4 regions of the Streptomyces sp. NBC_00289 genome follow, and region 4 is predicted to be linked to each of the others. Evidence: riboswitches for the same ligand, from Rfam matches in the RefSeq annotation. Region 4 holds a riboswitch; each other region holds the start of a gene.
What was found. A riboswitch is a leader RNA that binds a small molecule or an ion and turns the genes downstream of it on or off. The one in region 4 is predicted to bind cyclic di-AMP.

Region 1 (5,766 bases), 5.4 Mb from region 4:
AGATCGTCCTCGCCTCCGACGCCGAGGGCGCGGACGCCGCGCTCGACCGCCTCGCGAAGCTGGTGGCCGAGGGTCTCGAGGAGCTCCCCGAGACCGTCTGAGCGCCTCCGCACCACACCGCGCAGCCGCGTCGGCCTTTCCGGTCGACGCGGCCGCGCTGTTTTTACGGGCCGCCGGATGTATTTACCGCGGGCATAGGCGAAATCGCCACCGCGGACATGCGAATGGCGCGAGCGCGGAATTCACCGGCACGCGAGAAAACGGGCAGCGGAAATATCGACCGCCGAATAGCACCTCTTTGTATACGGCGCCTGTGTTAATGCCGCAGGCCCGACATGTTTACGGGAGGTTGCGAGTTCCTCACACGGTCCGGGCGGTCAGCGCCCCCTCCGAAACGCAACCGGTGCGCGGCCGTCGCCCGCTCCGTGTGCAGCGCCGTGACCGCCCGCGCGCGCTCACTGTCACCGCGCGCCACGGCGTCCACGATCGCGCCGTGCTCCGCCCAGGAGTCCACCGGGTCGGCGGGCGCGTCCACCAGGAACATCCAGGCGATCTTGTGGCGCAACTGGGTCAGCATCGAAGTCATCGCCGGGCTGCCGGAGGCCTGGGCGAGCGTCTCGTGGAACCAGCCGCCCAGGGAGCGCAGGTCCTCGCTGTTGCCCCGCCTGGCCCGCTCCTGGCCCAGCCGCACCAGGCCGCGCAGCACCTTGAGGTGGGCCTCGGTACGCCGCTGGGCGGCGCGTGAGGCGCCGAGCGGCTCCAGGAGCATGCGCATCTCGAGGAGGTCGGCGCCCTCCTGCTCGGTGGGCTCCGCGACGCACGCGCCCGCGTGCCGCCGGGTCACCACGAAGCCCTCGGCCTCCAGCGTGCGCAGGGCTTCGCGGACGGGGACGCGGGAGACGCCGTAGCGACGGGCGAGCAGTTCCTCGGTGAGGCGGCTGCCGCGCTCGTAGACACCCGCGACGATGTCGTCCCGGATCGCCGTGCACACCGAGTGCGCCGGAATACGCATGACCGACCTCCGCCTTAATCCCCGTGAAACGTCGACGATTGACGTGTGTTCAGTGACTCTATTGCAATGAGCGGGAATTTCCGACGGCGGACCGGAATCCATGGATATTTTTTGGACAGTGGGGGGTCTGAAACGCCGAAAACCCCGGCTGGAGAGCCGGGGCTTCGGGAAGTGCGGCCTGCCGTCAGACCTTCACGGCGGGCGGGGCCGGAATGCTCGGCGGACGGCGGTCCGACCTGCGCGGCGGCGCGTGTCAGACGCTCACGCCGTGCGAGCGCAGGTAGGCGAGCGGATCGATGTCCGAGCCGTACTCGGCGGTCGTACGGGCCTCGAAGTGCAGGTGCGGGCCGGTGACGTTGCCGGTCGAGCCGGAGAGGCCGATCTGCTGGCCGGGAGTGACCGTCTGGCCCACCGAGACGCCGATGGACGACAGGTGGCCGTACTGGGTGTACGTCCCGTCGTGCATCTTGATCACGATGTTGTTGCCGTAGGAGCCGCCCCAGCCGGCCTCGACGACCGTGCCGGAACCGACCGCGTGCACGGACGTGCCGCTCGCGGCGTGGAAGTCGATGCCGGTGTGGCTGCCGGAGGACCACAGTCCGCTGCTGGCCTGGTAGCCGGTGGAGACGTAGGAGCCGGTGACGGGGAGCACGAAGGTGTTGAGACGCTTGCGCTCGGCTTCGCGAGCGGCACGCGCCTTGGCCTCGCGGGCCTTCTCCGCCGCGGCGGCGGCCTCCCTGCGCGCGGCCGCCTCGGCGGCCTCCCTGCGCGCGGTGTCCTCGGCGGCCTGCTCCTGGGCCACTGCCTGAGCGTCGATCTTGGCGGCGAGCGTGTCGCCGATGGTGATGACCGGGGTGAGGCCGGTCTGCTCGACGGAGGGCTCCGCGGCGAGCGCCGGAGCGGCGAGGGTGCCGACGACACCGGTGGTGGCGAGCGCGGCGACGCCCGCCGCGCGGACGGTGGTGCGGTGCACTCGGCTGGGACGGCGGTGCTTCCCGGTGGCGCGGGTGAACGCCATGTGGTGGCTGTTCCTTTCCTTCCTTCTCGCCTACCGGGTTAGCTGACGGGTTCGGAGCAGGAAGGTCTCCTACGGACCCCCTCGCTGGCGCGCGGGCGTCCGATTCACCCCAGGGACTCTCGATGTGGGTCCCCGGCTCCCCTGGCTCGCGCCGTACGGGGACTCGGCGATGACTGCCCGGTGCCGCGGATGCGGCGCGGTGCCTGACGGACAGCCGGCATGACGCTAAACGGGGCCGCTTTCAATCCTCAAACGGATCAGGCTTTTTGTAGCGCACGCCACAGGGCAGACAGGCAACCTCTCCCTCAATTCGGACATACGGAGGCCCTGATGACTCCTCAGTCACCAGGGCCTCACAGGCGCGTCCGGCCGCCCGGTGCCCTACTCGGCGGAGACCACGGTGACTTCGCCGATGCCGAGGGCTTCCACGGGCTCCTTGATCTGAGCCGCGTCACCGACGAGGACGATGACCAGACGGTCCACCGGGAAGGCGCTCACGACCGCCGCGGTGGCCTCCACGGTGCCGGTCGCGGCGAGCTGCTGATACAGCGTCGCCTGGTAGTCGTCGGGCAGGTGCTGCTCGACCTGGTCGGCCAGCGTGCCCGCCACGGCCGCCGCGGTCTCGTACTTCAGCGGCGCCACACCGACCAGGTTCTGCACGGCGACATCGCGCTCCGCGTCCGTGAGCCCGCCCTCGGCCAGGGTACGGAGCACCGCCCACAGGTCCGCCAGGGCGGGACCCGTGTTCGGGGTGTCCACGGAGCCGCTGATGGCGAGCATCGCGGCGCCCGTGCCGTCCGGCGTGGACCGCAGGACCTGCCCGAACGCCCGCACGCCGTAGGTGTAGCCCTTCTCCTCGCGCAGGACGCGGTCCAGGCGGGAGGTGAGGGTGCCACCGAGGCAGTACGTGCCGAGCACCCGCGCGGGCCACACGCGGTCGTGCCGGTCGGGGCCGACGCGGCCGATGAGCAGCTGCGTCTGGACGGCACCGGGGCGGTCCACGATGACGACCCGGCCGGTGTCGTCGGCGGTCACGGGCGGCACGGGCCGCGGCTCGGCCGTGGAGCCGGTCCAGACGCCGAGGGTCTCGCCGAGCAGTGCGTCGAGGTCGACGCCGGTGAGGTCACCGACGACCACGGCGGTCGCGGTGGCCGGCCGGACGTGCTTCTCGTAGAAGGCGCGTACGGCCGCGGAGTCGATCGCGGTGACCGTCTCCTCGGAGCCCTGGCGCGGGCGCGACATGCGCAAGGTCGCCGGGAACAGCTCCTTGGAGAGCTCCTTGGCGGCGCGGCGGGACGGGTTGGCCAGCTCGTGCGGGATCTCGTCGAGCCGGTTGCGGACGAGGCGTTCGACCTCGCTGTCCGCGAACGCGGGTGCCCTGAGGGCGTCGGCGAGCAGGTCCAGCGCCTTGGGCAGACGGGAGACCGGTACTTCGAGGCTCAGGCGGACGCCGGGGTGGTCGGCGTGCGCGTCGAGGGTGGCGCCGCTGCGCTCCAGCTCGGCGGCGAACTCCTCGGCGGAGAGCTTGTCGGTGCCTTCCGAGAAGGCCCGGGCCATGATCGTGGCCACACCGTCGAGCCCGGCCGGCTCGGCCTCCAGGGGCGCGTCCAGGAGCACCTCGACGGCGACGACCTGCTGGCCGGGGCGGTGGCAGCGCAGGACGGTCAGGCCGTTGTCGAGCGTCCCGCGCTCGGGAGCCGGGAACGCCCACGGCCGCGCCTCGCCGGCCTGCGGCTGGGGGTGGAAGTCCATCGTGGCGAGCTCGGTCACTTGGCCGCCTCCTCGTTCTCGTCCTCGTCGGCGGGGTTCTCGGTGCCCTCGGTGGGCTCGTAGACCAGCACGGCCCGGTTGTCGGGGCGCAGCCGGGCCTTGGCGACCTCCTGGACCTCCTCGGCCGTCACGTCCAGCACGCGCTGGACGGCGGTGAGGGCGAGCTGCGGGTCACCGAACAGGACGGCGTAGCGGCACAGTTCGTCGGCGCGGCCCGCGACCGTACCGAGCCGGTCCAGCCACTCGCGCTCCAACTGGGCCTGGGCGCGCTCCATTTCCTCGGCTGTGGGGCCCTCCTCGGCGAACCGGGCGAGCTCCTCGTCGATGGCGGTCTCGATGACCGGCACCTCGACGTCACCGGAGGTCTTCACGTCCAGCCAGCCCAGGGAGGGCGCACCCGCCAGCCGCAGCAGGCCGAAGCCGGCCGCCACGGCCGTACGGTCGCGTCGTACGAGCCGGTTGTAGAGGCGGGAGGACTCGCCGCCGCCGAGGACGGTCAGCGCCAGGTCGGCCGCGTCGCACGCGCGCGTGCCGTCGTTCGGCAGCCGGTAGGCGGCCATCAGCGCGCGCGCCGGGACCTCCTCCTCGACGACCTCGCGCAGCTGCTCGCCGATGATCTCGGGCAGCGTGCCGTCGCGCGGGGCGGGCTTTCCGTCGTGGGCGTCGATGGAACCGAAGTACTTCTCGATCCAGGCGAGCGTCTGCTCCGGGTCGATGTCGCCGACCACCGACAGAACGGCGTTGTTCGGTGCGTAGTAGGTACGGAAGAACGCGCGGGCGTCCTCCAGGGTGGCCGCGTCCAGGTCGGCCATGGAGCCGATCGGCGTGTGGTGGTAGGGGTGGCCCTCCGGGTAGGCGAGAGCGGTGAGCTTCTCGAACGCCGTTCCGTAGGGGACGTTGTCGTAGCGCTGGCGGCGCTCGTTCTTCACGACGTCCCGCTGGTTCTCCATGGACTCGTCGTCCAGGGCCGCCAGCAGGGAGCCCATACGGTCGGCCTCCAGCCAGAGGGCGAGCTCCAGCTGGTGGGTGGGCATGGTCTCGAAGTAGTTGGTGCGCTCGAAGCTGGTGGTGCCGTTGAGCGAGCCGCCCGCGCCCTGGACGAGCTCGAAGTGGCCGTTGCCCTTCACCTGGCCGGAGCCCTGGAACATCAAGTGCTCGAAAAGGTGAGCCAGACCGGTACGGCTCTTGACCTCGTGGCGCGAGCCGACGTCGTACCAGAGGCACACCGCCGCGACCGGGGTCAGGTGGTCCTCGGAGAGCACCACGCGCAGGCCGTTGGCCAGGCGGTGCTCTGTCGCTGTCAGGCCGCCGGAGCCTGCCTGCGCTGTGGCCGTGTGACCCATGGGCATGTCGTCCCTTCGATCGCGGACGCGGTCGTCGAATACCGCGTTTTTCCTGCTGTCCTGCCACTGTATGCAAGCGTGGGGAGGGTCGGCGAAGTTCCCGGGCGACGTACGCCGACAGCGGATCGCGTAGCCTGCGGGCAGTCGTGCCGCACGCGGCACCTGTTCCGAAGAGAGCGGCACCTGTGAACGCCGGGCCGAGGGGCCGACGTCGGGTCCTGGTCCGCGTTGTCAGTGCCGCGGTCCACAATGGTCCGCGTCAGATCCCGTTCACGCTTGAGCAAGGAGCCGGCAGCGATGGCCCGCCGCAGCACGAAGACCCCGCCGCCCGACGACTCGTACGAGGAGAAGATCCTCGACATCGACGTCGTCGACGAGATGCAGGGCTCCTTCCTCGAGTACGCGTACTCGGTCATCTACTCCCGCGCCCTGCCTGACGCCCGCGACGGCCTCAAGCCGGTGCACCGCCGCATCGTCTACCAGATGAACGAGATGGGGCTGCGCCCCGACCGCGGATACGTGAAGTGCGCACGTGTCGTCGGCGAGGTCATGGGCAAGCTGCACCCGCACGGCGACGCGTCGATCTACGACGCCCTGGTGCGCATGGCCCAGCCCTTCTCGAT
Region 2 (5,766 bases), 4.0 Mb from region 4:
CCGGTGACGTGGTCGCCGAGCGAGCCGAGGAAGCCGCCGAGGTCACCGCCGCCGGAGGAGCCCGTCGGCAGTCCTTCGCCGCCCGTCTCGAAGGTGGCGACGGAGTTCCAGCCCTTCCCGATGACCTTCAGGCCGTCGAGACCCTCCCCCTTGGTGACGTCGCCCTCGGACTTCCGGTACCGCGGGGCGTGCTCGGTCCCGCCGTCGGAGCCCGCGCCGTCCTCGGTGACCTTGGCACCCTTGGGCGGGGTGAAGTCGAAGGTGGAAGCGGCCGGCCGGGCGAAGCTGACCTGTGTGAAGCCGGCGTCGATCACGGCCGCGCCACCGCTGGACGGGGTGAGCGTGAACTTCAGCGGCAGCCCGGTCTTCGCGTCCACGGCCACGCTGATCGCGCCGACGGTGGACCCGGCCTGCTTGGGCTTGATGACCAGCCGGTACGCGTCCCGGCCGGCGATCTGCGCGGTGCCGTCGACGGCCACGGAGGTGGTGTCGTCGACCGACTTGAGGGCCTCTTCGGTGAGGTCCTTGGGGGTCGCGGGGACGTCCTCCCGCTTCCGCTGCGCCTCCGCGCCGCCGGGCTCGGTGGCGTGGTAGACCTCGTTGGACTTGCTGTCGTAGCCCCAGACGTCCTTGCCGTCGTGGATCACGCTGTACTCGGCGGCGTTCTCCAGGAGCGAGAGCTTCTGCCGGTCCGGGCCGTCGGCCGCGACGCGCAGGGTGTGCGTGCCGGTGGCGAGTTCCATCAGCTTCGACGACGGGTCCGCGGACGAACCGCCGTCACCCTGCTGCGTGGCGCCGGACAGCAGCCCGCTCTCCAGACCACCGAGGTCGGGCAGTCCCAGATCCGTGGTGATCTTCACCGTGCCGGACAGCTGCTGTACGTCCGAGGCGGCGATCTTCTCGATGAGTTGCTGTGCGCTGATCTTCGGCAGGCTGGGGTCGCCGGAGTCGGCGAGCGCGGGCACGAGCCCGATGGTCGCCGCCGCCACCCCCACCACGGTGACCGGCACGATGTACCGCGCGGCCCTTCGCCGACCCACGCGCAGGTCGTCGGCCTCCCCGGCGTTCGTGCTGTCCTCGGATTCGTACGGTGCCATGTGTGCCTTACCTCCGTCGTCGGCGGCGGCTCTCCGTTGCTCGTCTCGTCCTCGCACTCGTCCCACCCTGAGCCGCCATTCTCACCCGAATCGGTGAGGAGTGGTGATTTCCGTGATGTCCATCTGACCAAATCGGCCGCAGTGAAGCGTCAACCCTCGGAATCAACTCCGCGTACGCCTGGGGTATGACGCGAGAGGGCGGTGCCTGCTCCGACCCGTAGGGGTAGGAGCAGGCACCGCCCTCTTCTCACTCAGGTGGCGCCGGCGGATCAGCGTCGCGCGGACACGCGTGGCAGGGTCTAGCCCGCCCGGTGGACCACCGCGTCGCACAGCTCCACGAGCGCCGCCTTCGCGTCGCACTCCCGCAGCGGGGCCAGGGCCGACCGGGCCTCCTCGGTGTAGCGCACCGTGTCCCGGCGCGCCTGCTCCAGCGCGGGGTGCGACCGGAGCCCGGCCAGCGCCTCGGCGAGCCGGTCGTCGTCGGTCAGGTCGGAGTCGAGGAGCTCACACAGGGCGAGGTCCTCGGCGAGGCCCAGCCGGGCCGCCCGCTCACGCAGCCGCAGCACCGGCATGGTGGGGATGCCCTCGCGCAGGTCCGTGCCCGGGGTCTTGCCGGACTCGTGGGAGTCGGAGGCGATGTCCAGCACGTCGTCCGCCAGCTGGAAGGCGACGCCGAGCCGCTCCCCGTACTGGGTCAGCACGTCCACGACCGTCTCGTCGGCGCCCGACATCATCGCGCCGAACCGGCAGGACACGGCCACCAGGGAGCCCGTCTTGCCGCCCAGGACGTCGAGGTAGTGCTCGACCGGGTCGCGCCCGTCCGTCGGTCCCGCCGTCTCCAGGATCTGGCCGGTCACCAGGCGCTCGAACGCCTCCGCCTGGACACGGACCGCCTCCGGCCCGAGATCGGCCAGGATGTGCGAGGCGCGGGCGAACAGGAAGTCGCCGGTGAGGACCGCGACCGAGTTGCCCCAGCGGGCGTTCGCGCTGGGCACCCCGCGCCGTACCGCGGCCTCGTCCATCACGTCGTCGTGGTACAGCGTCGCCAGGTGGGTCAGCTCCACCACCACCGCCGACGGCACGATCCCCGGCGCGTACGGGTCACCGAACTGCGCGGCGAGCATCACGAGCAGCGGCCGGAACCGCTTGCCACCCGCGCGCACCAGGTGCTGGGCGGCCTCCGTGATGAAGGGGACCTCACTCTTGGTGGCTTCGAGCAGACCCTCCTCGACGGCCGTCATCCCGGCCTGGACATCGGCTTCCAGAGCCTGGTCCCGCACGCTCAGCCCGAACGGCCCGACGACGGTCACGAGGGGTCTCCTGTCTGCTGGTGTCCACTGGCGGTTACACGGTTTGTCGATAGGTCGCTGCGCTCACTCAAGTCAGCGTATCCGGTCACCTTTCGATCACCGATAGCGCCCACGGTTCCAGGCCAGGCGGTATGGGATCACGACCGGAATGTTTTTGATCACTAGATAAGGACGGATACCTGTCGGCTTAGCTGGATGTACTGGCATATGCCCCGAATCTTAGGCCGCCGCCGAGCCCGCCGGCCTGCGCGTCCGGGAACGTTTGTGACTCCTTGACATGCAGTATCCCCACGCCCCTTCCGCACCACGAGACGACCCACGGGCTTCTGCGTGTCCCGCTCCGGACGCGCGCCGCGCTTGCCGCCCTCCACGGGCCTCCGGTGCCGCCGCCTCCTCCACCTCCCTCATGTCGGATACCCCGGTCCGCCCGAACCGCGCACCGCGACGGGCGGCGCCTTTACGCCGACCGGTCCACCCCTCCGCCTGATCGCGCTCGCGACCGCGATCGCGGCCGCCCGAAGATCACCGGCCTGCCGTGCCGGGCCGGGCGCCGCCCCCCGACGCGCCCCGCCCGCCCGACCAAGCCGCCTCCGCTTCCACAGCCACAGCCAAAGCCGCGGCCCCGCCGGGCCGCCTCACGGAGAGCCGCGAGGCACCCCTCCGGTAAGTGGATTTCACCGACGGCCGGTTGACTACGAGTTGGCCCTATTGCCCGAATTGCCACTCTTGTTCACGCCCGTGAGTTGGGTCACGCACGCCCTCGTCCCCCCAGCCCCTCCCCGTCACCCCTTTCACCTTTCCCCGAAAGCGAGTTGAGGATTGGCATCCGCAAAGGATCAAGTGCCCCATACGCCTCAGACCAAGGTCAACGGCGTCATAAGCGAATACGGCACTTGTTCCGGACATGTGCTCTCGCATACGTTCCCGGCCTGTCGGGCGGACGCCTAATCCTGCCGCCGCCCGAACCGAGACTCATCGACGAAAGACACCGCACGGCAGGAGCGGGGGACCCAGGTAAGTCGCCGTACCGGACGTTCCAGGACGAACCGGTACGGCTGGGGGTGAAGCCACGTCCGTAAGGGCGCGGCCGGGCAGCTCCCGCCCGAACCCGACAGCTCACCTCGCAGGCGCCGGAGAGGAAAACAGTCATGCCCGCTGCCGCTCAGCACCGACGCACCAGAACCGCCCGCCTCGTCCGCAAGCTCGCCGTCATCGGCACCGGAGCCGCCGTACTGGCACTCCCCGTCATCGGCGCGAGCACCGCCTCCGCGGCGACCCCGACGGTCACCACCGCCTCCTCGCTGGGGTACGCCAACAACCTCGACGGCTGGATCCGGGCCTCCCTGACCGTCATGTCGCAGCACGGCATTCCGGGGTCGTACAACGGCATCTACCGCAACGTCATCCGCGAGTCGTCGGGCAACCCCTACGCCATCAACCTGTGGGACTCCAACGCGGCCGCGGGCATCCCGTCCAAGGGCCTGCTGCAGGTCATCGACCCGACCTTCCGGGCGTACCACGTCGCCGGCACCTCCTGGGACTCGTACGACCCGGTAGCGAACATCACGGCCGCCTGCAACTACGCGGCCGCGCGCTACGGTTCGATCGACAACGTCTTCGGGGCGTACTAGAAGGCCCGGAGTCCGGTACGCCACCCGCGGGTGTCACGGCAACGGCGTTGGGGCGCCGGGGCCACCGACATCCCGGCCCGATCGGCGGATCAGGCCGGCCGCCAGGCGCTCCGGGGCCCGGGGAAGAGACGTTCGAGGACGACGGCGATGCCGTCGTCCTCGTTCGACGTGGTGATCTCGTCCGCCACGGACTTGAGTTCGGGGTGGGCGTTGGCCATCGCCACGCCGTGGGCCGCCCAGTCGAACATGGGGATGTCGTTGGGCATGTCGCCGAAGGCGATGGTCCGGTCCGGACCGAGGCCCAGGTACTCGGCGGCCAGGGCGAGTCCGGTGGCCTTGGTGATGCCGCATGGCTGGAGTTCGACGGTGCCGGGTCCGGACATGGTGACCGTCGCCAGGGAGCCGACCACCGAACGCGCCGTCGCCGCCAACTCGTCGTCGCTCAGGTCGGGGTGGCGCAGCAGCACCTTGCTGATGGGCTCGCACCACAGGTCGTCACGCCGCTCGACCCGGAGGGCCGGGAGGGTCGGGTGCGGCATCAGGTAGCCGGGCTCGATGAGCGTGAGGCCGTCGACACCGTCCTGGTCGACCGCCGCGTACACCTGCCCCACCTCGGCCTCGATCTTGCCGAGCGCGGTCTCGGCCAGCTCCCGGTCCAGGGTGACGGACCACAGCAGACGGTCCGCGCCGGTGTCGTACACCTGCGCGCCCTGCCCGCACACCGCGAGCCCCGTGCTGCCCAGGTCGTCGAGCAGCGGCCGCACCCTGGGCGCCGGGCGGCCCGTCACGACCAGATGCCGGGCGCCGGCCGCTGCCACGCGCGCGAGCGCGGCGAGCGAGCGTTCGGAGAGGGTGTCGTCGCCGCGGAGCAGGGTTCCGTCCAGGTCGGTGGCGATCAGTGAATACGCGGTGGGAGCGGCCATGATCAGAGAATACGGATGGAACGCCCCGGCGACTCGACGCGAACCGGACGGCTACTGGTTTCACATCTGTTGACAGCTGTTCCGGTTACTCGTTGTCGGTTACGGGTCGTCGGTTGCCGGGAGTTGAGCGGTTCGGCGCCCTACGCCGAGTCCCGCACCACCAGTTCCGTGGGCAGGATCACTCCCGCCGTGTCCTCGCCGGCGATCTGGGCGAGCAGCATGCGGACCATCTCGGCGCTGATGCGGTCGTAGGGCTGGCGCATGGTGGTGAGCGCCGGGGTGACGGCGGTGGCCGCGGCCGAGTCGTCGAAGCCGCCGACAGCGATGTCATCGGGGACGGAACGCCCGGCCTGCTGGAGGGTGTTGACGACTCCCTGGGCCATGAGGTCGGAGGCGACGAACACCGCGTCCATGTCGGGGGCGCGGGCCAGCAGCAGCCGGGCCGCCTCCTCGCCACCGGTGCGGCGGTAGTCGCCCTCCGCCACCAGCGCCTCGTCGTAGGGCAGTCCCGCCTCGGCGAGCACCTCGCGGTAGCCGGCCAGGCGGTCGGTGCCGCCGGGGGTGTCGAGCGGGCCGGTGATCATGCCGACGCGGCGGCGGCCGACGGAGAGGAGGTGGCGGACCATCTCCCGGGCGCCGTCGCGGTCGTCGGCGGCCACGTAGCTGACCTTGGAGCCGAGGCCGAGCGGCTTGCCGCAGGCCACCAACGGGATGCCGGCGTCGCGCAGTTCGGCGGCGACCGGGTCACCGCTGTGGCTGGACACCAGCAGGACACCGTCGACGTGGCCGGAGGTGATGTAGCGGG
Region 3 (5,766 bases), 6.2 Mb from region 4:
GCTGTGCCTGGGCCCCATCACTGGAGAGACATCATGAGCGAACGCAACATCGAGGAGAAGTTCCCCCGCGCCCTGTGGGTGCGCCTGATCATCTACATCGCGGTGGGACACGTCTTCGCCGCCTTCCTCTACCTGCTGTTCGAGGTGGGCGCGAAGTAACCGCGGCCTGCCGCACCGGGGCGGGGCGGCCTCGGTGGCGGGCGGCTCAGTCGAGCAGTCGCTCCCGCAGGCGTTCCCGGATCTCCGGGGTGATCCCCAGCCCCTGCTCCAGGTAGGCGTCGACGCCGCCCCAGGTCTCCTCGATGGTGTCGAAGGCCGCCGCCAGATACTCGGCGCGCGCGTCGAACAGGGGACTGAGCAGTTCCATGACCTCGGGGGAGTACGCCGAGGAAGAGCTGCCGCTGCGGCGCACCTTGTAGCGGCGGTGCCGGGCGTTGGACTTCAGGTAGTCGGCCACGATGGCCTCGCGCTCCACGCCCAGGGCGAGCAGCGTCACCGCCACGGACAGTCCCGCGCGGTCCTTGCCGGCCGCGCAGTGCATCAGGGCCGGGACGCTGTCCTCGGCCAGCGCGCGCAGAACCAGTGAGTGCACGGCGGTGCGCTCCTTGACGATCTTGCGGTAGGACCTGATCATCCGGCCCGCGCCCTTGCCGTCGTCGAGGATCGCGCGCAGTTCGTCGATCTCGCCGTCGCGGACCATCTTCCAGAACTCGGAGCCGTCGGCCGGGTCGCTCAGCGGCAGGTTCACATTGCGCACACCCCGCAGTTCGACGTCGGGGCCCTCGAGCCTCTGGTCGGCCGCGTTGCGGAAGTCGAAGATCGTGTGCAGGCCCAGGGTGTCGAGGAACGCGGCGTCCTCCGGCGTCGCGTGCGCGAGGTGACCGCTGCGGAACAGCACTCCGTGTCGCACCCGGCGACCGTCCACCGTCGGCAGTCCGCCCACGTCACGGAAGTTGCGCACACCGGCCAGCTCGGGCTCGGTGGACGGGACCTGCTGCGTCACGGGGCTCCTCCCGGTCGGTCCCGCCGACGCGGCTCATCGGCGGGCTCCCCGACGACCATACGACATGCGTTCCTGGGGCAATCAGTTGTCCACAGGCGTTGCCTCACAGGCCCATGGCCGATGATGATGTTGATCCTTGAGCGCACCTGTCCGTATCTGTGAGGGCCCGATGCTGGAAATCGCCGAAAACGGCCGTACGTGGCTTCTGTCCGGGCCGGCCAGCAGTTACGCCGTCCATCTGACCGAGACCGACGAACTGCTGCACCTGCACTGGGGTTCGCGGATCGCGCTCGCCGACGCCGAGGCCCTGGCCGTCCGTCCGCTGCCCGACTACTGGCCCTTCGAGTCCCCGCTCGACGGACGCGAGGAGTACCCGGTCGAGGGCGGCCCCCGTTTCACGCGCCCCGCGCTGTCCGTGCGCACGGACGAGCGGCGCGGCACCGAGTGGACCTTCGAACGGTACGAGGTCGAGGGCGACGAGCTGCGGCTCCGCTTCCGGGACGCGGGCCTCGCCGTCACCCTGCACTACCGGATGCGCGACGACGTCGTGGAGCGCCGGGTGACGCTGGACAACGACGGGCCGGCGGTCGAGCTGCTGCGCGCCGACTCCGCCACCTGGACCCTGCCCGACCGTGACGGCTGGCGCCTGTCCCAGCTGCACGGCCGCTGGGCCGCGGAGTCCCGGCTCGTACGCGGCGAGCTCACCTACGGGGAGAAGGTCATCGGCAGCCGCCGCGGCCACACCGGGCACCAGCACCTGCCCTGGGTCGCGCTCGACACCGACGCGACCGAGGAACGCGGCGAGGTCTACGGCTGCGCCCTCGGCTGGTCCGGCACCTGGCGTATCGCCGTGGCCCAACTCCCGGACGCGCGCGTGCAGATCACCGGCGGGGCCGGCTACGACGAGTCCGGGCTGCTCCGCCTGGAGACGGGCGAGTCCTTCACGACGCCCGTCTTCGCGGGCCTGTGGAGCGACGGCGGCTTCGGCGGGGCGAGCCGCGCCTGGCACGCCTATCAGCGTGCCTACGTCATCCCTGACGCCGGCCAGGACCGGCCCGTGCTCTTCAACTCCTGGGAGGCCACCGAGTTCGACATCTCCGAGGAGCAGCAGGGCACGCTCGCGCGCCGGGCCGCGGCGATCGGGGTCGAGCTGTTCGTGGTCGACGACGGCTGGTTCGGGGCCCGCACCAGCGACCGCGCCGGACTCGGCGACTGGACGCCCAACCCGGACCGGTTCGCCGCCGGGCTCACCCCCCTCGCCGACCACGTGCACGAGCTCGGCATGCAGTTCGGTATCTGGGTCGAGCCGGAGATGGTCAACCCGGACAGCGACCTCTACCGGGCCCATCCGGACTGGGTGCAGTTCCAGCCGGGACGAAAGCGGACGGAACTCCGCAATCAGCTCGTACTGAACCTCGCTCGTGAAGATGTCCAGAACTATCTCTGGGAGCAGCTCGACGGACTCCTGTCCAGCGCCCCGATCGACTACGTCAAATGGGACTTCAACCGCTGCTTCACCGACGCCGGCTGGCCCGGCGAGCCGTACCCGCAGCGGTTGTGGGTCGACCACGTGCACGCCCTGTACCGCCTGTTGGACCGGCTGCGGGCGGCCCACCCGGGAGTCGCCTTCGAGTCCTGCTCCGGTGGGGGCGGCCGGATCGACCTCGGCGTCCTCGGCCGTACCGACCAGGTGTGGACCTCCGACAACACCGACCCGCTCGACCGGCTCGCCATCCAGTACGGGTTCAGTCAGATCCACCCCGCGCGCGTGATGGCCGCCTGGGTCACCGACAGCCCCAACACGCAGCTCAACGGCCGGGTCAGCTCGCTGCGCTTCCGGTTCGTGAGCGCGATGGCGGGGGTTCTCGGGGTCGGCGGTGACCTCTCTCGGTGGACGGAGGAGGAACTCGCCGAGGCGCGGGAGTGGGTGGAGCTCTACAAGGAGATCAGGCCTCTCGTGCAGCGCGGCGAGCTGTACCGGCTCCGTCCCCCGAGCGGCGGGCTGAGCGCCGTGCAGTACGTGCTCGGGGACGAGGCCGTCGTGCTCGCCTGGCTCCAGGCGCAGAGCCACGGTGAGCCCGCACCGGCGCTCCGGCTGCGCGGACTGGACCCGACAGCGACGTACGAATGCCGCGAAACGGGCGAAGTGCACCGAGGTGCGGTGCTGTTGCATCACGGATTGCGTACGGGATTGCGCGGCGACTTCGATGCGACGCTTTTCCGTTTCCGTCGCATCTGATCTGTCTGTCCGAATTGGCGCCTTCATTCCAACTCCGTGTGGAATGTGGGCTCCTGGGGTGGCGTGCGTGAGCAGCGTCATATTCGTGACCGTGAGTCGCCCGTCATGTTCACGTAATTCGCATGCTTTTCCAGGGCGTTCGGTCAATGCGGGTGCCTTTTGTTCCACGGAGGGTGACCGGTAATTCCCCGAAATGCGCAAAGGAAACGCATGCGCGGGGAACCGCCGCTTGTTCCTTCGCGTCCCGGTCGCTTACGTTCACCACCGATCCGGACGGACGCCCAATCCTGCCACCGCCCGGAGCCCGCACACACCCACCCGTCCATGGCAGGAGCGGGGGACCCACAGGTACAACCGCCTGTTCCGGTCTCCGGAACGGCTAGGGGTAAAGCCGCGTTTCGGCGCGGCCGGGCATCTCCAGTCCGCACCCGACAGCTCACCTCGCAGGCGCCGGAGAGGAATTCGCCATGCCCGCGAAGGGTAAGCACCGCCGTCCCAAGAGCCAGCGTTTCACCCGCTCGATCGCCGTCGCCGGAACCGGCGGCGCCGCGCTCGCCCTCCCGCTTCTGGGGGCCACCGGCGCCCATGCGGCCACTCCCCAGTCGGTTGCCCAGAACGTTTCGGAAAAGGCCGCTCAGTCCGCTCCCGTCACCGGGACGAAGGCCGCCGAGAAGAAGAGCACCACCAACAACGCGGGCACGCGGACCTATTCGGTCCGGGCCGGTGACTATCTCTCGAAGATCGCCGACGAGCAGAACGTCAGCGGTGGCTGGCACCGGCTCTACCAGGACAACCGGGCGGCCGTCGGCGAGGACCCCTCGCTGATCCACCCCGGCCTGAAGCTGAGCATCGGCAAGAAGGCCGCGACGAGCACGCCGAGCACCACGAAGACCAAGTCGTCCTCGTCCTCGTCGGCCAAGTCGTCCTCCAAGTCGGCCGCGAAGTCCTCGTCGTCCGCCTCCTCCTCGTCGAACACGACGGCCGCGACCAAGGCCGCCGAGTCGACGAGCACCTCCGGCGGTGACGTCCTCCCGGTCAGCGGTGCCACCGTCGGCACGGGCTACCGCGTGGCGGGCGGTATGTGGTCCAGCGGCTACCACACCGGCGTCGACTTCGTCGTCCCGACCGGTACCTCGCTCAAGGCGGTCGGCGCGGGCACGGTCGTCTCGGCGGGCTGGGGCGGCGCCTACGGCAACCAGGTCGTCATCAAGCTGGCCGACGGCTACTACGCGCAGTACGCCCACCTGTCGCAGCTCTCCGTCTCGGCCGGCCAGGCCGTCGGCGCGGGCCAGCAGGTCGGCCTCTCCGGTGCGACCGGCAACGTGACCGGCCCGCACCTGCACTTCGAGATCCGCACCACGCCGGACTACGGCTCCGACGTCGACCCGATCGCCTACCTGCGCGCGCACGGCGTCGCCGTAGGCTGATCCCCGCACCACCCCTGCCTGACACGCTGCCGAAGGCCGGACCCCTATCCCCTGGGTCCGGCCTTCGGTGTGTGTGGCGTTCATGATCGTCGTGTTGCGGTCGTGTGGCGCGGGACCTCGGGGTGTCGACAGGAGGGACGGGGTGGGACACAGTGAACTCCGTTGCGGGCAAGCGCTTTCCGTCCGTCGGTGGAGGTCTGCCCGCGACCTCGACGGCAGCGGGGCCGGACGCGCCCCGGAGCCCTCCCGCACCACTCCCGCCCACCGAAGGAGCCGTACCCCCGTGACGACCACGCGCAGAGCCTTCGGCGCCCTGACCGCCGGCGCCGCCCTGGCCGCCCTCGCCCCGGCCGCCACCGCGAGCGCCGCGCCCCGCCACCGCCGCCTGATCGCCCACGACGACTTTCGTCACGGCCTCGGCCGGTGGGCCGTCGAACTGGAGCAGGGCGGGACCGTCACCGCCTCCCGCGGCACGCTGGACGTCGACGTGCCCGCCGGGGCGACGATCTGGTTCACGCAGCGGCTCACGGGGCCGTACGTCATCGAGTACACCGCCACGCCCGTCTCGGAGGGCGGGGTCAACGACCGGGTCTCGGACCTCAACAACTTCTGGAACGCCCTCGACGTCCGCTCGCCCGACGACCTCTTCGCCACCCCGAGGGGCGGGGCGCTCGCGGAGTACGACCACCTCAGGACGTACTACGTCGGCTACGGCGCCAACGGCAACACCACGACCCGGCTGCGCCGTTACGTCGGCGAGGCCGGCGTGCGTCCGCTGATCTACGACTACACCGAACCGCTCCTCGTGGCGAACCGGCCCCACCATGTCCGGATCGTGTCCGACGGTTCGACCGTGCGGTGGTGGAACAACGGACGGCTCGTCTTCGACTTCGCCGACCCGCAGCCGTACACGAGTGGGCACTTCGCGTTCCGGACCACCTGGAGCCACTTCCGGCTCGCCGGCTTCCGGGTGTGGCAGTCGTCGCGTCAACAGCGCTGACCAGAAGCCTATTCCTGGCTTGGTGAACACTTTACGAGTGGCTTATCTCACCGGTAGTCAACCCATTCTTACGATCGCGTAGGTCACATCCGAAGGT
Region 4 (5,766 bases):
GGGCGACGGATCCGTTCTCGAAGATGCTGGAGGCGCGGATCGTCTTCCTCGGGACGCCGGTCGACGACGCCTCCGCGAACGACGTGACGGCGCAGCTCCTGCACCTCGAGCACCGCGATCCCGACCGGGACATCTCCCTCCACATCAATTCCCCGGGCGGTTCCTTCCGCGCGATGGCGGCGATCTACGACACGATGCGGTTCGTCGGCTGTGACGTGGAGACGGTCTGCCTGGGCCGGGCCGGGCCGTCCGCCGCGGTGTTGCTGGCCGCGGGAACGCCGGGCAAACGCCTCGCGCTGCCGGGCGCGGTGGTCACGCTCCACCAGCCCTCACCGCCCGGCCCGCTGGAGGGTCAGGCCAGTGATCTCGCCATCCGCGCCCGGGAGTTGTCCCGTGCCCGGGCCCGTCTCGAGGAGCTGCTCGTACGGCACACGGGCCGCGAACCGGAGCAGGTGAGCGCGGACATCGAGCGGGAGACGATCATGGACGCGCGACAGGCTCTGGAGTACGGCCTGGTGGACCGCATCGTCGCCGGCCACCCCGCTTCGCACACCGAGCCCGGCGACAGGTGAGCCGCAGATGCTGCCACCGGAGCTGCCGCCGCTGCCTGCCCTGACCCGAGCCGAAGGTGAGTTGATCGACCGTTACCTGGACGTCGTCGACCTGCTCGGCCGTATCAACCCCGCACGCCACGGGGACACCTACCGGGGCCTGCGTGCCGCCCAGGCCCTGGTCGCCCAGGCGGCCCTGCTGCGCGACGCGCTGGAGCTGATGCACCGGCGCGGCGAGACCGAACTGCACGCCCCCACCCTGGCCCGCGCGCTGCGCGTACTGGACGGGGAGCGCCGCACGGCCCGCGTCACGGTGCCCGCGGACACCGACAGTTGACGCACCCTCCCCTGTCCCGGACACCCGCCGCGACGCGGAGCATCCGGGACACGTTGAAACGGACCAAAAGGCGTACCGCCGATTGGAGTAGACGCACGTCCTCTTTCGGGGCCCCCGAAGTTGCGCAACGCGCGTAGCCCCGGGGCGGAATCGGACATTCCTGTGCAGGTCCGAGGGTGCGCGACCCCTCCAACGGCCCTTCGAACACAGGGGTGTCCACCCGAACGGGTGAGTGGTGAGTAACAACACAAACCCCCGATTCCGTTGGGATTTTCGGACATCTGTCAGCCAAGATCCCTGTCTGACGACAAGACCCCGCCACAGCGGCGGGGCGATCCGGGCGGACGCCGAGTCCTGCCGCCGCACGGATGACCGGTCGACAGGAGTGGTTCGGCAGGAGTGGAGGACCCAAGCACGACGGGTCGCAGGAACGGTCACGCCATGACCGGGTCGAGCAGCCCTTGGGGTGAAGCCGCAACCGCGGCCGGGCAACTTCGCCAGCCCGAATCCGACAGGTCATCCTTCACAGGCGGCTGACGAAGGGTTGCGCATGACTGCGCTCAATCGTGTCCCGTCGCTCATGGTCCGGGCCGGTACGGCTTCGGCTCTGACCATCGCCGCTGTGGGCGGCTCCGTCGTGATCCCGGGCGTCGCCTCCGACGCCGCGGCCGCCACGACGGCGACGAAGGCACTGCACATCGCGGCTTCCAAGAAGGGTTCCCCGTACAAGTACGGGGCCGCCGGGCCGCGCCGGTTCGACTGCTCCGGGCTCACGCTGTACTCGTTCAAGAAGGCGGGCAAGAAGCTGCCCCGTACGGCGGCCCAGCAGTACAACAAGACGCACCACATCTCCTCCAGGAGCCGTAAGGCCGGAGACCTGGTGTTCTTCCACTCGGGGTCCAGCGTCTACCACGTCGGTATCTACGCCGGGAAGGGCAAGATCTGGCACGCCCCGAAGACCGGGGACGTGGTGCGGCTGCAGAAGATCTGGACGAAGAGCGTCTGGTACGGCCGGGTCAGCTGACTCTCCCGGGGAGGCGGCGGTCGCCTGACACGCCGCCGCCTCCCCGGGGTCCGACACGGGCTCGCATGGTTACCCTCTCCCGAGGTGGTTACCCGTGCGCCCATGGCCGACCACAGTCCCTGCACGGCACGCAACGAGACGCCGCTGGAGCGCGCGGATCGCAACTTCAGCGAGCTGCTCCAGGAACTGCGCGTCACGCAGACCGGGGTGCAGATCCTCTTCGCGTTTCTGCTGACGCTGGCCTTCACCCAGCGCTTCCCGTCCCTCGACACGTTCCAGCGCGCCACGTTCGTCGCCACCCTGCTGCTGTCGGTCCTCGCGGCCGCGCTGTTCACGGCGCCCGCCGCGCTGCACCGCTCGCTCTTCCAGCAGCGCGCGAAACCGCGCATCGTCCAGGTCTCCTCGCGGCTGGCCGCGGTCGGCATGGGGGTCCTGGTGCTCGCGTTCACGGGTTCGGTGCTGCTCGTGGTCGACGTGACGACCAACCGGGCCGGCGGAGCGGCCGCGGGCGGGGGGACCCTGCTCGTGTGTCTCGGCCTGTGGGGGCTGCTCCCCCGGCTGGTGCGCCGGGCGGGCCTCGCCGACGAGCGGGCCGCGGCCGGGCGGCCGGCCCCGGCCCGGCTGATTCCGGCACATCGCGAGCCGTCCGCACACCGGGAGACGCCCCTACGCCATGAGCCGCTCCTACGCCGTGAGCCGCCCGTACGCCGCCTGTGACGTCCCCGGAGACCCTGGCGCCACCGGTCGGCCGCGCTACGGCTCCTGCTGCCCCGCCGCGGGCACCGGCTCGACCGGGACCGTCCACGGCAGCTCGATGAAGACCGTCTTGCCGCCCTCCCGGGTGGGCCGCACTCTCAGCTTGCCGCCGTACTCCGCGGTGAGCCAGCGGATGATCACCATGCCCCGGCCGTTGTCCTGCTGGACGGCGGCCGGCAGCCGTTTGGGGAATCTCGGGTGACTGTCGGTGACACCGATGCGCAGGTGCTCGTCTCGGTCGAGCGCGATGTCCACCGTGAAGGTGGGTGACCGCCCGAAGGTGTGCTGTACGGCGTTGGTGGCGAGTTCCGAGACGATGAGCCGGATGGTGTCGGCCGCCTCCGTGTCCGCCGGCAGCCCCCACTCCGTCAGGGTGCTCGCCACATAGGCACGGGCCGCGGAAACCGAAGCGGGATCGCTCGGCAGAGTGACGGATGCTTCCAGATGGTCTGCCATGGCGACGTCGTCCCTTTCCCACAGGACCGCAGCCGGACACGGAGCGGATGGTTCGAGTACGGTCCCGGACTGGTGCTTCGTCGTCAGAGTGCCATCACCGCACCGGTCACGGGTGGCGATCCACCAAGATATGCATATATCTGTCGCTCGAAGCGGTGAACTCTCCGACGGAAGACCGTATTTGGGTGGCCCGGAAGGAGTAAGGAGTTGCGCATGCAGCACGGTCCCGCGGTACGCCGCCGGAAGCTGGGCGCCGAACTGCGTGCGTTGCGCACCGGTGCGGCGCTCACCAGTGGTGAGGCGGCCCGCCTGGTGGGCTGGCACCAGTCCAAGGTGAGCCGGATCGAAACCGGCGCCAGCGGGGTGAAACCGGCCGACGTGCGGTTACTTCTGGACGCCTACGGCGTGACCGACTCCCAACTACGGGAGTTGCTCGTGGTGTTGGCGGGCTCCGACGAGGGTGGCGGACGGCACCACTGGTGGCACGCGTACCGCGGGGTGCTGCCACCGACCTACCGGGATTTCATCAGCCTGGAGTCCCAGGCCGGCACGATGCGCACGCTGGAGACCTCCGTGGTCCCGGGGTTGCTGCAGACACCCGAGTACGCCCGGGCGGTCACCCGGGCCGCGGTGGACGGGCTGGACGACGAGCGGCTGCACGCACTGGTGGAGGTACGGCTGGCCAGGCAGGACGTGCTGCGGGCGGATCCGCCGCTGGAGCTGAGCGCCGTACTGGACGAGGCGGTGCTGCGGCGCGAGGTCGGCGGTCCCGGGGTGATGACCCGGCAGCTGGAGCGCCTCGTCGAGTCGGCCCGGCTGCCCCAAGTCCACTTGCAGGTACTGCCGTTCGCGGCCGGGGCCCACATCGGAATCACCGGGCCTTTCGTTATCTTCTCATTTTCGCGCACATCTGATCTGGATGTGGTTGTTCTCGACCACTTGACGAGTAGCCTCTACCTCGAACGGAAAGAAGACCTAGAGGCCTACACCGAGGCCTTCAACGCCCTTCGGATGTACGCGCTTTCACCCGAGGACTCGTTGGATTACATCGCCCAAATAGGTGGCGGCGCGTAAGGAGGCACCATGTCAGCTCTGCCTCGTAACGTACCTTCCAGCACCGCTCTGCACGGAGTGCGGTGGCTGCGCAGCAGCTACAGCACGGGAGCGAACAACTGCGTCGAGACGGCTCGCCCGATCACCGGCCCAGGCGCCGGACTGCTCGCCGTACGCGACTCCAAGGACCCGGCCGGACCCGCGCTGCTCTTCTCCCCCGAGAGCTGGGCGGGCTTCACCACCGGGATCGGGTCAGATCACTTCCGTCACAACTGATCTGACCGTTCACCACTTCTGATCGCTTTCCCGTCCCGCGACACGCGGCCGTGTCACGCCGACTCATGGTCGCGTCTCGCCGATCACACGTACAGCGCGTTCGATCTGCGCCCCGGAGAGGTCCCCGCGGGCTGTCAGCCTGAGCCGTGAGATGCCGTCGGGCACGGAGGGAGGACGGAAACAGCCCACGGCAAGCCCGGCCGCACGGCAGTCGGCCGCCCAGCGCACGGCCCCCTCCGGGGACGGCGCGCGCACGGAGACCACCGCCGCGTCCGGACGTACCGCGTCCAGACCCGCGGCGGTCAGGCGTGCGTGCAGTTCGCTCGCCACCGCGCGCGCCCGCGCCGCCCGCTCCGGCTCGCGGCGCAGCAGTCCCAGTGCCGCCAGGGCCGCGCCCGCCGCCGCGGGGGCGAGGCCCGTGTCGAAGATGAACGTCCGGGCCGCGTTGACCAGGTGGTCGATCACCCGGGCGGGGCCGAGCACGGCGCCGCCCTGACTGCCGAGCGACTTGGACAGCGTGACCGTCACGACCACGTCGTCGGCGCCCGCGAGCCCCGCCGCGTGGGGGGCGCCGCGGCCGCCGTCGCCGATGACGCCCAGACCGTGGGCGTCGTCGACCACCAGCCCGGCGCCGTACTCGCGGCAGACCTGGGCGAGCGCGGACAGCGGGGCGGCGTCGCCGTCGACCGAGAACACCGTGTCGGACACGGCGACGGCCGGCCCGTCATGGGTCTGGAGGGCCTTGCGCACCGCGTCCGGCTCGGCGTGCGCGACGACCTGGGTCGTACCCCGGGCCAGCCGGCACCCGTCGATCAGTGACGCGTGATTGCCCGCGTCGGAGACGACCAGCGAGCCGTGCGGGGCGAGCGCGGTGACCGCGGCGAGGTTGGCCGCGTAGCCGGAGGAGAAGACGAGCGCCGCCTCGAAGCCGCAGAATTCGGCCAGTTCGTGTTCCAGCCGGGTGTGCAGTTCGGTGGTGCCGGTGACGAGCCTGGAGCCGGTCGCGCCGCCGCCCCAGGTCCGCGCGGCCCGTGCCGCGCCCTCCGTGACCTCGGGGTGGCGGGCCAGACCCAGGTAGTCGTTGCTCGCGAGGTCCAGGAGGGGCGAGTCGGCCGGGCGGGGGCGCAGGGTCCGTACGAGTCCGGCGCGGCGGCGCGATCGCGCCTGCTCGTCGATCCAGCCGAACGCCATGGGTCCTCCGGGGATTTTGTAGGCAGTGAACAGACCCTAGCGGTACGTTTTGCGACCCACCGTGTGGCAATACCCACACGGCCGAGGGGCGCTGTTTGTCCGAAGCCTCCTTGGCCGCGGGC

Region 1: linked by a shared signal. The riboswitch ahead of OG985_RS14230 (M23 family metallopeptidase) and the one ahead of OG985_RS38435 (C40 family peptidase) in region 4 are both predicted to bind cyclic di-AMP.
Region 2: linked by a shared signal. The riboswitch ahead of OG985_RS20280 (transglycosylase SLT domain-containing protein) and the one ahead of OG985_RS38435 (C40 family peptidase) in region 4 are both predicted to bind cyclic di-AMP.
Region 3: linked by a shared signal. The riboswitch ahead of OG985_RS10640 (peptidoglycan DD-metalloendopeptidase family protein) and the one ahead of OG985_RS38435 (C40 family peptidase) in region 4 are both predicted to bind cyclic di-AMP.

The regions. Positions count from the first base shown of each region.
Region 1 covers NZ_CP108046.1:3,100,215-3,105,980, forward strand. The annotation lists gene OG985_RS14220 (HPr family phosphocarrier protein) at 1-101, shown strand, start outside; gene OG985_RS14225 (GntR family transcriptional regulator) at 317-1,012, opposite strand; gene OG985_RS14230 (M23 family metallopeptidase) at 1,266-2,030, opposite strand; cyclic di-AMP (ydaO/yuaA leader) riboswitch at 2,044-2,209, opposite strand; gene OG985_RS14235 (M16 family metallopeptidase) at 2,412-3,800, opposite strand; gene OG985_RS14240 (M16 family metallopeptidase) at 3,797-5,149, opposite strand; gene OG985_RS14245 (DNA topoisomerase (ATP-hydrolyzing) subunit A) at 5,441-5,766, shown strand, end outside.
Region 2 covers NZ_CP108046.1:4,473,657-4,479,422, forward strand. The annotation lists gene OG985_RS20270 (outer membrane lipoprotein carrier protein LolA) at 1-1,097, opposite strand, end outside; gene OG985_RS20275 (polyprenyl synthetase family protein) at 1,397-2,407, opposite strand; cyclic di-AMP (ydaO/yuaA leader) riboswitch at 3,384-3,552, shown strand; gene OG985_RS20280 (transglycosylase SLT domain-containing protein) at 3,556-4,038, shown strand; gene OG985_RS20285 (HAD family hydrolase) at 4,128-4,961, opposite strand; gene OG985_RS20290 (LacI family DNA-binding transcriptional regulator) at 5,102-5,766, opposite strand, start outside.
Region 3 covers NZ_CP108046.1:2,232,849-2,238,614, reverse strand. The annotation lists gene OG985_RS10660 (helix-turn-helix domain-containing protein) at 1-37, shown strand, start outside; gene OG985_RS10655 (DUF6126 family protein) at 34-159, shown strand; gene OG985_RS10650 (tyrosine-protein phosphatase) at 206-1,003, opposite strand; gene OG985_RS10645 (alpha-galactosidase) at 1,173-3,242, shown strand; cyclic di-AMP (ydaO/yuaA leader) riboswitch at 3,548-3,705, shown strand; gene OG985_RS10640 (peptidoglycan DD-metalloendopeptidase family protein) at 3,710-4,669, shown strand; gene OG985_RS10635 (DUF6250 domain-containing protein) at 4,953-5,669, shown strand.
Region 4 covers NZ_CP108046.1:8,477,962-8,483,727, reverse strand. The annotation lists gene OG985_RS38445 (ATP-dependent Clp protease proteolytic subunit) at 1-572, shown strand, start outside; gene OG985_RS38440 (hypothetical protein) at 580-888, shown strand; cyclic di-AMP (ydaO/yuaA leader) riboswitch at 1,224-1,435, shown strand; gene OG985_RS38435 (C40 family peptidase) at 1,439-1,912, shown strand; gene OG985_RS38430 (DUF6328 family protein) at 2,015-2,629, shown strand; gene OG985_RS38425 (ATP-binding protein) at 2,666-3,124, opposite strand; gene OG985_RS38420 (helix-turn-helix domain-containing protein) at 3,338-4,198, shown strand; gene OG985_RS38415 (DUF397 domain-containing protein) at 4,208-4,453, shown strand; gene OG985_RS38410 (8-amino-7-oxononanoate synthase) at 4,517-5,644, opposite strand.